One region of the Pseudarthrobacter sp. NPDC092424 genome, then DNA from elsewhere that is predicted to be linked to it. Evidence: riboswitches for the same ligand, from Rfam matches in the RefSeq annotation. Region 1 holds a riboswitch; the other holds the start of a gene.
The links. A riboswitch is a leader RNA that binds a small molecule or an ion and turns the genes downstream of it on or off. The one in region 1 is predicted to bind cyclic di-AMP.
Positions count from the first base shown of each region.

Region 1 (4,956 bases):
CGCTCAAGCAGGGTGCCGCCGTCGTAAACCAACGCTTGCTTGGGTGTTCCCCCCAACCGCGAGGAGCGGCCCCCGGCCAGAATCAGGGCATCGAAGGCGTACTGGTTGTCCACGCCACCAGCCTAGCCAACGGCCGCGGAACGGCGCAGAACGGTCTCAGGCCGCGCGTTCCGGAAGGAGGAAGGGGTCCCAGTCGGGCGCAGGCTTTTCGAGTTCCTTGATTTGCCAGATGGTGCCGTGCGGCGGCCCGGGCACGAACCGAAGTTTCCAGCCCATCTCCCCAGGGGTGTGGTCCCCCTTGGCATTGTTGCAGCGCAGGCACGCGGCCACCAGGTTTTCCCAGGAGTCGGCGCCGCCGCGTGACTTCGGGTGGACGTGGTCAATGGTGTGTGCAGCCTTGCCGCAGTACGCGCAGCGGTGCCCGTCCCGGCGGAGCACTCCGCGCCGGCTGACAGCGGTGGACTGGTTATACCGGGGGCGGATGTAACGGTTGAGGAGGATCACGGACGGGCGGCCCAGGATCTCCTGCGGCCCCACAACGGGGTCGTCCCCTTCGGCCACCACGCTTGCCTTGCCCGTGAGCACAAGCACCAGCGCCCGGCGGAAAGTTATTACCGCCAGCGGTTCATATCCAGCATTCAGAACGAGAGTGCGCATGCACGTACCTCTTCACGGCCGCACCCGTCAGGGGCACGAGGGCCGGCTGCCCTCGGCATGTCCGGGCTATGGATCGACACCACCAGAGTAAACAAAGAATTGCGCCATCAGCTAATCCGGCGCGGGAATGCGGGCACGCAAAAGCCCTCCCCACCGGAGTCTTTGTCCGCTTAGCCACCCCAAAGGGGGGTTATAAGCGCTCTAAGAGGACAAAGCTCCCGGAGTGGGGAGGGCTTGCGAAGGCGTGTCAGTCGACGCGGATGAAGACCGGGCCGGAGCCCACGTTCGCGCTGAAGACCACCGTCTGGTTGCCGTTATAGCCACCGTGCACGGCCTGGCCGTTGCCGGCGTAGACAGCGATGTGCGCTACGCCCGCGCCGCCGTCCGCGTAGTAGATGAGGTCGCCGGGCTGGGCTTCAGCTGCGCTGACCGTGCGGCCAAGGGAGAGGTAGCCGGCGGGCCAGTCATGGAAGTTGATGCCAACGGCGGCCAAGGAGTTGGTCACCAGCATGGTGCAGTCCTGGGACACACCCAGCTGGGCGTAGGCGGCCGACAGGATGGCTGCACCCTTACCGCTGGCGGAAGCCTTGGTGGCCGTCGGTGCGGATGCCGTCACCGTGGCCGCGGTGGCCGGTGCTGCCGTTTCGGGTTCCGGAGCCGGCTCGGCCTCCTTCACCTCAACAACGGGCTCTTCCTCGACAACGGGAGCGGCCTCGGTGGAGACGGCCGGCTTCTCGAAGCTGATGGAGATGGTGGAGGCAGCCGAGATGGGCGCATCCACGGCGGACTCGACCGACAGGGCAGAAGCCGGGGCTGAATCGCGCTGGACGTTGGAGTCTGCAGCGTTGGCGGCAACACCGCTGGTCAGGACAAGGCCGGAAGCGGCAGCGATGACTGCGGCCTGGCGGCCCATGCCGCCGGCGTTGTCGCCCACGGCCTTGGCAATGACAGCAAGCGAGTTGGTCTTGGTGACCTCGGCGCGGTGCCGTGCGGTAGCACGAGTAGTCATGTTCTCTCTTTCGATTTCCTCAAGACCGCTGTGAACAGCCCAGGGCTATTGACGTGCCGGGATCTTGGGGGTACCCCGGCACGTCCCAAACGGGGATGTGGTGATTGGCGAAATACGCGTTTGAACCGGGCCCGCGGGCGGGCCGTCTTGAACTACGGGTTGAGCGTGTAATACACCGAGGAACCGGTGGCGGCCACGGCATGCAGCAGGGTGCCCTGGCTGGGGTTCAGCGCGCTGACCATCATGCCGTTGCCGACGTAGATGCCCACGTGGGCACCGCCGTTCTGGACCACCAAGTCGCCCGGCTTGGGGGCAGCGGTGGCGGTCATGATGGACCATGCGTTGACGCGGGGAATGCTGATGCCGGCCTGCGCATAGACCCACTGCGTGAAGCCGGAGCAGTCCCAGCCGTTGGGAGAGGTGCCGCCCCAGACGTACGGGCGGCCAATGCCTGTGTAGGCAATACCGGCAATGCCGGAGGTGGAAGCACCGGCAACTGCAGACAGTGCAGTGTCGGCGGCGGAGCCCGTGGTGGACTCTTCTTCCTCGGAGGTGGACTGTACCTCGACCGGCTCGATCTCCGGAGCTGCGGTGGTCTTAACCACCGGGCGCTCGAAGGAAACCGTGGCGGTGGGGGCTGCCATTACGGCGGCATTCGGGGCTCCAGACTCGGTGGAGGCCGAAATGCCCGCGGTGGTGTCCGCTGCGGTGGCCGGCAGGCCCATGGTCAGAATGAGGCCCGAAGCTGCTGCTGCGACTGCGGCCTGGCGACCCATGGTCCCCGCATTGGCGCTGACGGCCTTGGATACGGAGCCCAAAGGGTTGGTGCGCACCGTTTGTGCACGGTGGCGCGCAGAATTACGACGTGAAGACACGAAAGGTAGCCTCTCCCAATGCCTGCGAGGTGAGCTGTCGGATTCGGATGGGAGTCACCCGGCCGCGCGCTTCCAAGGAAGCTTTTACGGCTTAACCCCAAGGCCTTCCCACAAACAGAAGGCCGAAATTGGTTCCCCCGCCCCTGCCAGACGATGAAATGCGAACGGACCTTGAGCGGTGGCAGAGTTAGGCAATCCACTCAAGAGCGTCAACTTCGGAAAAGTTGACGCGTGTACGACGTTACAGGAATTAATAACCAATGTCACATTAAGGTCACGGGGCCTAAAAGTGTTGCGAGAGCAAACCCTCAGTTTTGACTAGAGCCAGCCGGTGGGGTCGACGACCTCGCCGTTGACCTGGACCTCGAAGTGGAGGTGGCAGCCCGTGGACGCCCCTGTGGTTCCGCTATATGCCACTACGTCGCCGCGGCCCACAGTCTCGCCCTCCCGGACGTTGAAGCCGGAGAGGTGGTTGTACGTTGTCTCCAGGCCATTTCCGTGGTCGATGACCACCCGGTTGCCGCCGCCGAAATCATGCCAGCCCACGAAGGTCACGGTGCCGGTGGCCGCCGCGAGCACGGAGGTGCCGCACTGGGCCGCGAAGTCCTCGCCACGGTGGAAGTCGCCGTAGCCGCCCGTGATGGGACTCACCCGGTAGCCGAACGGGGACACCATAGTCAGGTTGGCCAGGGGCGCACCAAGGCTGCCCACCGAAGCGGCGCGCGAGATTGCGCTGGCGGACTGGGCGCTCAGGAGCTGCTTCAGCTTGCCGTCCGGGTCCGCCTTGGTGACCACTGCGGAGCGGCTGAAATCAATACGGGCCCCGGCCTCAGCGGAGATTTCAGGCTGCTGTGCGGGCTGCACGGCAACCGCGGGAACAACGTCCGAGGCCTCAGTGGCCATTACCGGGCTGGTGGAGGGGACCGTCACGGTGAGGACGAGCCCGGTGGCTGCCAGGGCAATTCCGGCCTTCTGGCCGATACCGCTCGCTGAGGCGAACTCCGTCATCTGCCGGAAGGGGCCGCGCCGGCGGCGGGCTTCCCGGTGGAAATCGCGGGGGCGCTCCGCGGCGATGACTTCCACAACCCGGGGGGTCGGTGAGGGGCCCGCAGCGCGGCGCCGGCCCCTGGAGGTCTGCATGCTCAAAAGAAGGTTTCCTCTCTGGAAAGCCTGCGAAGTTAGCTGTCGGATTCGGGTCAGAGAGTTCAAAGACCCGGTCCGCCGTAAGCAAACTTCTGCACAGAGCTATCCCGGGAGGAATTTGCTGGAGAGGCTTGCTGCTGACGGACTTCACCCCAAGGCAGCCCCCGCTGCCGGTTGTGGTTCCCCCGCCTCTGCCAGTAAATGACTCGTGCACCTGATCCGCTGGCAGAGCTCGGCTCCGGATCAGGTAACGCTTGTGTATCAACGCTTGGGTTTAACTATACGGGCTTAAGCCCGGCAGTAACAATTCCGTTATAACCGTGTGGGAACGGGCACGCCGGGGTAAGAGGCGAAGGCCCTGAGGACCCTAAACGACGGTAACGAAGACGTGCGCGGCCACTTCCGGCGGCAGCTCGAGTGCGCCTTCGATCCCCGGCACCCGCACCGAAATGTAGTCCCCCACCCGCTCAAGCGACACCTTGGCGCCGGGGCGGATTCCACCCTCGTCGAGCTGCAGGAGAAGTTCCGGCTCCACCTGGATGGGCTCGGCCAGCCGACTGACCACCACCGCGGAAGCGGGCTGGTAGGCCTTCATCGCTTCGAGCAGGCTCACAGCACTATCGGCAGCCGGCGCAGCGCCACCGCCGGCCTGCACCGGCTGGCCGCCCAGGGCGTCGAGCCCGGGAATGGGGTTGCCGTAAGGGGACTCCGTGGGATGGTCGAGGAGCTCGTAGATGCGCCGCTCCACCCGCTCGCTCATGACATGTTCCCAACGGCAGGCTTCATCGTGTACGTATGCCCAGTCCAGGCCGATGACGTCCGCGAGGAGCCGTTCGGCCAGCCGATGCTTGCGCATGACTTCGGTGGCCCGTTTGCGCCCGGTCTCGGTGAGTTCAAGGTGCCTGTCTCCGGAGACCACCACCAGGCCATCGCGTTCCATCCGACCGATGGTCTGGGACACCGTGGGGCCCGAGTGGCGCAGCCGCTCCGCAATCCGGGCGCGCAGGGCAACGATGTTCTCCTCCTCAAGCTCCAGAATCGTGCGAAGGTACATCTCCGTAGTGTCGATCAGATCCGTCATCCAGCTCAGCTCCTCGAGCGCAGTACCTTGCGTTGTCCTACCGTAACGCCTTCGGCCGGGCGTAGTCCGGTGAAAAGCTTAGCCTGTTTTGAATTTGTCCGAATAGTCGCCGAAGGCAGCATCGCGCCTTGTCTCAATTGCTGGACTATGACGCATCCGGTTCCTGCGGGAACACCCGTTCAGGCAGAATA
Region 1 covers NZ_JBIVQC010000006.1:143,377-148,332, forward strand. The annotation lists gene ACIQCN_RS11005 (molybdenum cofactor guanylyltransferase) at 1-113, opposite strand, end outside; gene ACIQCN_RS11010 (HNH endonuclease) at 157-657, opposite strand; gene ACIQCN_RS11015 (NlpC/P60 family protein) at 905-1,666, opposite strand; gene ACIQCN_RS11020 (C40 family peptidase) at 1,819-2,442, opposite strand; cyclic di-AMP (ydaO/yuaA leader) riboswitch at 2,547-2,745, opposite strand; gene ACIQCN_RS11025 (M23 family metallopeptidase) at 2,860-3,681, opposite strand; cyclic di-AMP (ydaO/yuaA leader) riboswitch at 3,694-3,932, opposite strand; gene ACIQCN_RS11030 (metal-dependent transcriptional regulator) at 4,052-4,765, opposite strand.

Region 2 (4,956 bases), on a different contig from region 1:
GCCACGGATAGGGTTCGGAAAGCCAACGCTCGTCCACGACGTGCAGGATCACCAGCGGGAGCCGGTCCCTGTGGGCCCGCCGGGCCGCCCAGGACACTGCTGCGTGGCTCTGGGGCGTGTCATTCGTGCCGACGGCAATGGGCTTGCGGGCTGCCATGTCCTGCTCCTGCGGGGTCCTTTACGGGCGTATGCCACCAGCGTGGCCGCAAAACCCCCGGGGAGGTAGGGCCCAAAGTCACCCTTTTCCCATGCCTGGCCGTTCACACAGCACCATGTTCATCAGTATGCTTACTTTATTGACTGACCGATACGTGGAAAGGCATCACCATGACTGAGCAGGAACTCCCCGACGACCAACTGGAAGTTGTTCCGGAGCAGGACGTCATCCTGGACGAGGCCCCCGGCGCTGCCTCTTCCCTCGGACTGGACCCCGTCCACGGAGAACCGGACAGCTATCCGGGCGCTGCCGAGGAAAACCCGGACGCCTGGCAGGAGGACCCACTGCTCCAGGAGGAGGCCCAGGCCGGGGAACATGGCGACTTTCCCGGCGGGCACGCAGTCACGTGAGGCTGCCGTGAGCGGCCACGCAGTGACGGCCCGCAGCGCGCCGGGCGGGGCTAGGGTTAACCCATGAGCGGTGTAGCGGAATCGACCGTCAGCTTTCAATCACGTTTCGCCCGGGAGCTGCCCGAACTTGCTGTTCCCTGGCAGGCGGAAGAGGCGCCCGAACCCCGGCTGCTCGTCCTCAACGAGGCCCTCGCAGGGGAGTTGGGACTGGACCTGGCTTTCCTGCGCAGCCCGGAGGGCGCCAGGTTCCTGGTGGGCAACGACGTCCCGCCGGACGCTGCGCCGGTCGCCCAGGCGTATGCCGGCCATCAGTTCGGCGGCTATTCGCCGCTGCTCGGCGACGGGCGCGCCCTCCTCCTGGGTGAGCTGCCGCTGCAGGGGAGTTCGTCCGACGGCGACCGGTTGCGGGACGTCCACCTCAAAGGGTCGGGCCGCACACCCTTTGCCAGAGCCGGGGACGGCCGTGCCGTCGTCGGACCCATGCTTCGCGAGTACCTGGTGAGCGAGGCGATGCACGAGCTGGGAATCCCCACCACCCGCTCCCTGGCCGTGGTGGCCACCGGCCGCCCCGTGCGCCGTGACACGATGCTGCCCGGTGCGGTGCTGGCACGGGTTGCCGCCAGCCACCTGCGCGTGGGTACGTTCCAGTACGCGCGGGCCACGGACAATCCCGACCTGTTGCGCAGGCTCGCTGACCACGCCATAGCACGCCACTATGCGGCGGCAGCGCAGGCCGGCAACCCTTACCTGGCGCTGTTCAGGGCCGTGGTTGAGGCCCAGGCGTCGCTGGTGGCGCAGTGGATGCTGGTGGGGTTTGTCCATGGCGTCATGAATACGGACAACATGACCATCTCCGGTGAAACCATTGACTACGGGCCCTGCGCCTTCATGGACGCATTCAATCCGGCCGCCGTGTACAGCTCCATCGACACCGGCGGGAGGTACGCCTACGCCAACCAGCCTGTGGTGGCGGAGTGGAACCTGGCCCGCCTGGCCGAATCGCTGCTTCCCCTTATCAACGAGGACCAGGAAAAAGCGGTAGAGCCCGCAGTGGAAGTGCTGGGGGAGTTCCGCCGCCGCTACAGCGACGCCTGGACAGCGGGCATGGCCTCGAAGCTGGGTCTGGCCGGACATCCGGCAGGAAGCCCGGAGGCAGCGGAGGTGTCCCAACTGGTCGACGGCGTCATCGCCCTGCTTAGGGACGGTCCGGTGGACTATACGCAGTTTTTCCGCCGCCTCGGGGATGCGGCCCTCGGAAACACCGGGCCGGCGCGCGGAATGGTCCTGGACCTTGCCGCCTTCGATGCCTGGGCGGAGCGGTGGCGGGCCATGGCGCCGGACGCCAGCCTGATGGACCGCGTCAATCCCGTCTATATCCCGCGCAACCACCTGGTGGAAGAAGCCCTGGATGCAGCCACCGCAGGTGACATCGGCCCGTTCCAGCGCCTCGTCGCAGTCCTCTCCGAGCCATACCGGCGGCGGCCGGGGCTGGAGCGCTACGAGGAGGCAGCCCCCGAAAGCTTTGGTGATTACCTGACGTTCTGCGGAACCTGAACGCCAGCCAACTGCCGGATGTTTAACGGGGAAAGGGCGGCATTCGGGATGATTTCCGAATGCCGCCCTTTCCGGCCCTTGGTGCTGCCTAGGCCACGCGCACGAAGGAGGCGCCGGCGAGCCAGCTGAGCGAGTGCACGTCCGTCTTGTAGCCGTCGATGCCGCCGCTCACAACCTGGCCGTCGCCGGCGTAAACGCCGACGTGGCCGGAGGTGATCACCAGGTCGCCGGGGGCCGGGGTGGAGACCACGGTTCCGTACTGGTAGAACTGCGTGGGGGCAAGATCGCCAACGCTCTTTCCGACCGAGCGCAGGGCGGTCTCGACCATGGCGGTGCAGTCCTGGTTGATTCCGATCTGGCTGTAGGCGGAGGCGAGGATCCCTGCGCCGGTGCCCGTGCCGGTGGACTCGGCCGGCGCGGTGGACGCGTAGGACAGGTTCATGCCGGTGTTCGTCGGCGCCGCTGCAGTCGTTTGGACCGGTGCGGGTGCGGGCGCAGGTGCAACTGCCGGTGCAGCCGCCGCAGAGCCTGCGCCGGGGATCTCGATCTGGTCGCCCGGGTAGATGATCGTGTCGATGGAGAGGCCGTTGACCGCGAGGACATCGGCCAGAGCCACACCGTGGGCAGCGGAGATCGCGCCCAGGGTGTCGCCGGAAACCACGGTGTGCACGGTGGCAGCAGTTGCCGCGGCAGCAGTTGCCGCGGGTGCGGAGGACGTCTGGACCGACGTTGCTTCAGCGTCCGGGCCGCTCACACCTGCCTGGGCGGGGGCGCCGACGCTGAGCGCAATGCCGGATGCCGCGGCTACTGCCAGTGCGGGACGGCCGAAGGTCCGGGCCAGGCCCTGGACGGTGATGGAGCCGGTCGGAGTTGCACGATGACGGGCGGTGGTGGAAATTTTTGACACAGTGAATCGCCTCTCCCATGCCTGCGGGGTGAGCTGTCGGGTTCGGGCTGGAGATGCCCGGTCGGAAGCATCCGCACAAGCGGAAAGGCTTTCGACTTAACCCCTAGGCCTCAATGAGGCCGTGGAAACTTGGTTCCCCCGTCCCTGCCAATTGGAAACGGTGGTATCCCGGTCCAGCGGCAGGGCTCGGCAGGCTGGTGGGAATGTCCCATCGGGGAGGGACACCACTCGACCGTAACCCGCCGTCCAGCTAAATGTCACGTTTGGATAACATCCGAGGCCCTTCTCTCGGATTAGGCTATCGTTTGGATTCACCCTGCATGGCGCGCTGACCTCGAAAGACGCCCGCGGCCGACGGGTCCGAAGTGAAATGCATCACATCGTAACAATCCCGGACTGCTGCCTGCGGTTTGCGCGCCTGCAAGCTCAGTCAGCCCTTGAAGGATGTGGTATTGCGGACTATGTCCCGGGGCCGCGATCACGGCCCCGCGCCGTGCCCCCGGAAGCCTGCATCCGTGACCGGTGGTGGTCGCCCAGCAGGGCATGGGGCCATTGGATGGCGGTGGGCCGGTACTGACGTGCGTGGCGGCCGGGGCTAGGCTTTGGGCATGCCTGATTTTGAGCGGTTCCGGCTGATGCTGGAGGAGGAACGCACCCGCAAGGTGGCGCTCCTGCCGGCCCTTCGTGCGGATATCGCCTCGGCTAATTCGGCACGTCAGAACGCAAATGTGGACGACGAACACGATCCAGAAGGCTCCACCATCGCGTTTGAACTGTCGCAGGCCTCCGCGCTCCTCAAGCAGAGCAGCGCCGGCCTGGACCAGGTGGAGGCCGCGCTGGACCGAATCGATGACGGGACGTACGGCATCTGCGCGGTGTGCGGCGAAGCCATTGCGGAGGGCCGCCTCGAGGCCAGGCCCTGGACGCCCTACTGCATCACGCACGCAGCGGCGGGACGCCGGTGACAACGGTCCAGGATGTGGCCGCATTCATCGACCGCACGTTGCAGAACGAGGGTACCTGGTACAGGGCGGACGACGTCGAGGGGCGGCTGGGCGGCAGCCTGGCCTCCTACGGGGCATCTGTGGGTGCCGTGCGGGGAACCGTCAGGGACGCGCTGCGGAAGTTCCGGGACCTGGACCATGACGGGGTGGTGTTCCTGGCTTCGGCACTTTGGGGCGTGCCGAAGCCAGGGAGCAGGCCTGTCTTTGAACGGAGACTTGCAGCGGTGGTGCTGCTTCAGGCAAGGGTGGGTCTGCTGCGGCACACCGACCTGACCCGCATCGAAGGGTTCCTCAGGTCCGCGCACACCCCGGAACTGACAGATCCGCTCATGGCCGACGTCCTTGTTCCGCTGCTTGGCGCACTCGGCGAAAAGGACCGGAGGCGGGCCGTTACGGTGCTGGATCGCTGGAAGGCGGATCCGGATCGTCAGCTACGGGCCGCGGCCCGGATCGGAGGGAACCATGAATGACCGGTACAACCTTGAGCGGTTCACGGCCGCCCAGGACAGCGGTGGGACATACCACCAGGCTTTGGCCGAGCTGCAGACAGGGCATAAACGCAGCCACTGGATGTGGTTTGTGTTCCCGCAGGTTGCCGGGCTCGGCCAAAGCCCCACGTCACAGCGCTACGCGATCGGATCTCTCGAAGAAGCCAGAGCCTATCTGGCGCATCCGGTGCTGGGCCCCCGGCTCCTGGAATGCGCACAGGCACTCGCCGCCCATGCCGGGCGCTCCGCGGACGAAATCCTGGGCGGCATCGACGCGCGCAAACTGCACTCGTCCGCGACCCTGTTCCTCCGCGCAGCGCCCGGGGAGACGGTGTTCAAGACCGTCCTCGCCACGTTCTTCGACGGCGTGCCCGACGCCGCGACGGACCGGCTGCTGTTGGACATGCCGGACCACGCGGCAGAATAGCTGCGCTCC
Region 2 covers NZ_JBIVQC010000002.1:530,840-535,795, reverse strand. The annotation lists gene ACIQCN_RS05495 (universal stress protein) at 1-157, opposite strand, end outside; gene ACIQCN_RS05490 (hypothetical protein) at 328-567, shown strand; gene ACIQCN_RS05485 (YdiU family protein) at 631-2,121, shown strand; gene ACIQCN_RS05480 (LysM peptidoglycan-binding domain-containing protein) at 2,210-3,028, opposite strand; cyclic di-AMP (ydaO/yuaA leader) riboswitch at 3,032-3,201, opposite strand; gene ACIQCN_RS05475 (TraR/DksA family transcriptional regulator) at 3,637-3,993, shown strand; gene ACIQCN_RS05470 (DNA alkylation repair protein) at 3,990-4,502, shown strand; gene ACIQCN_RS05465 (DUF1810 domain-containing protein) at 4,495-4,947, shown strand.
Region 2: another riboswitch for cyclic di-AMP. It lies ahead of ACIQCN_RS05480 (LysM peptidoglycan-binding domain-containing protein); the one in region 1 lies ahead of ACIQCN_RS11020 (C40 family peptidase).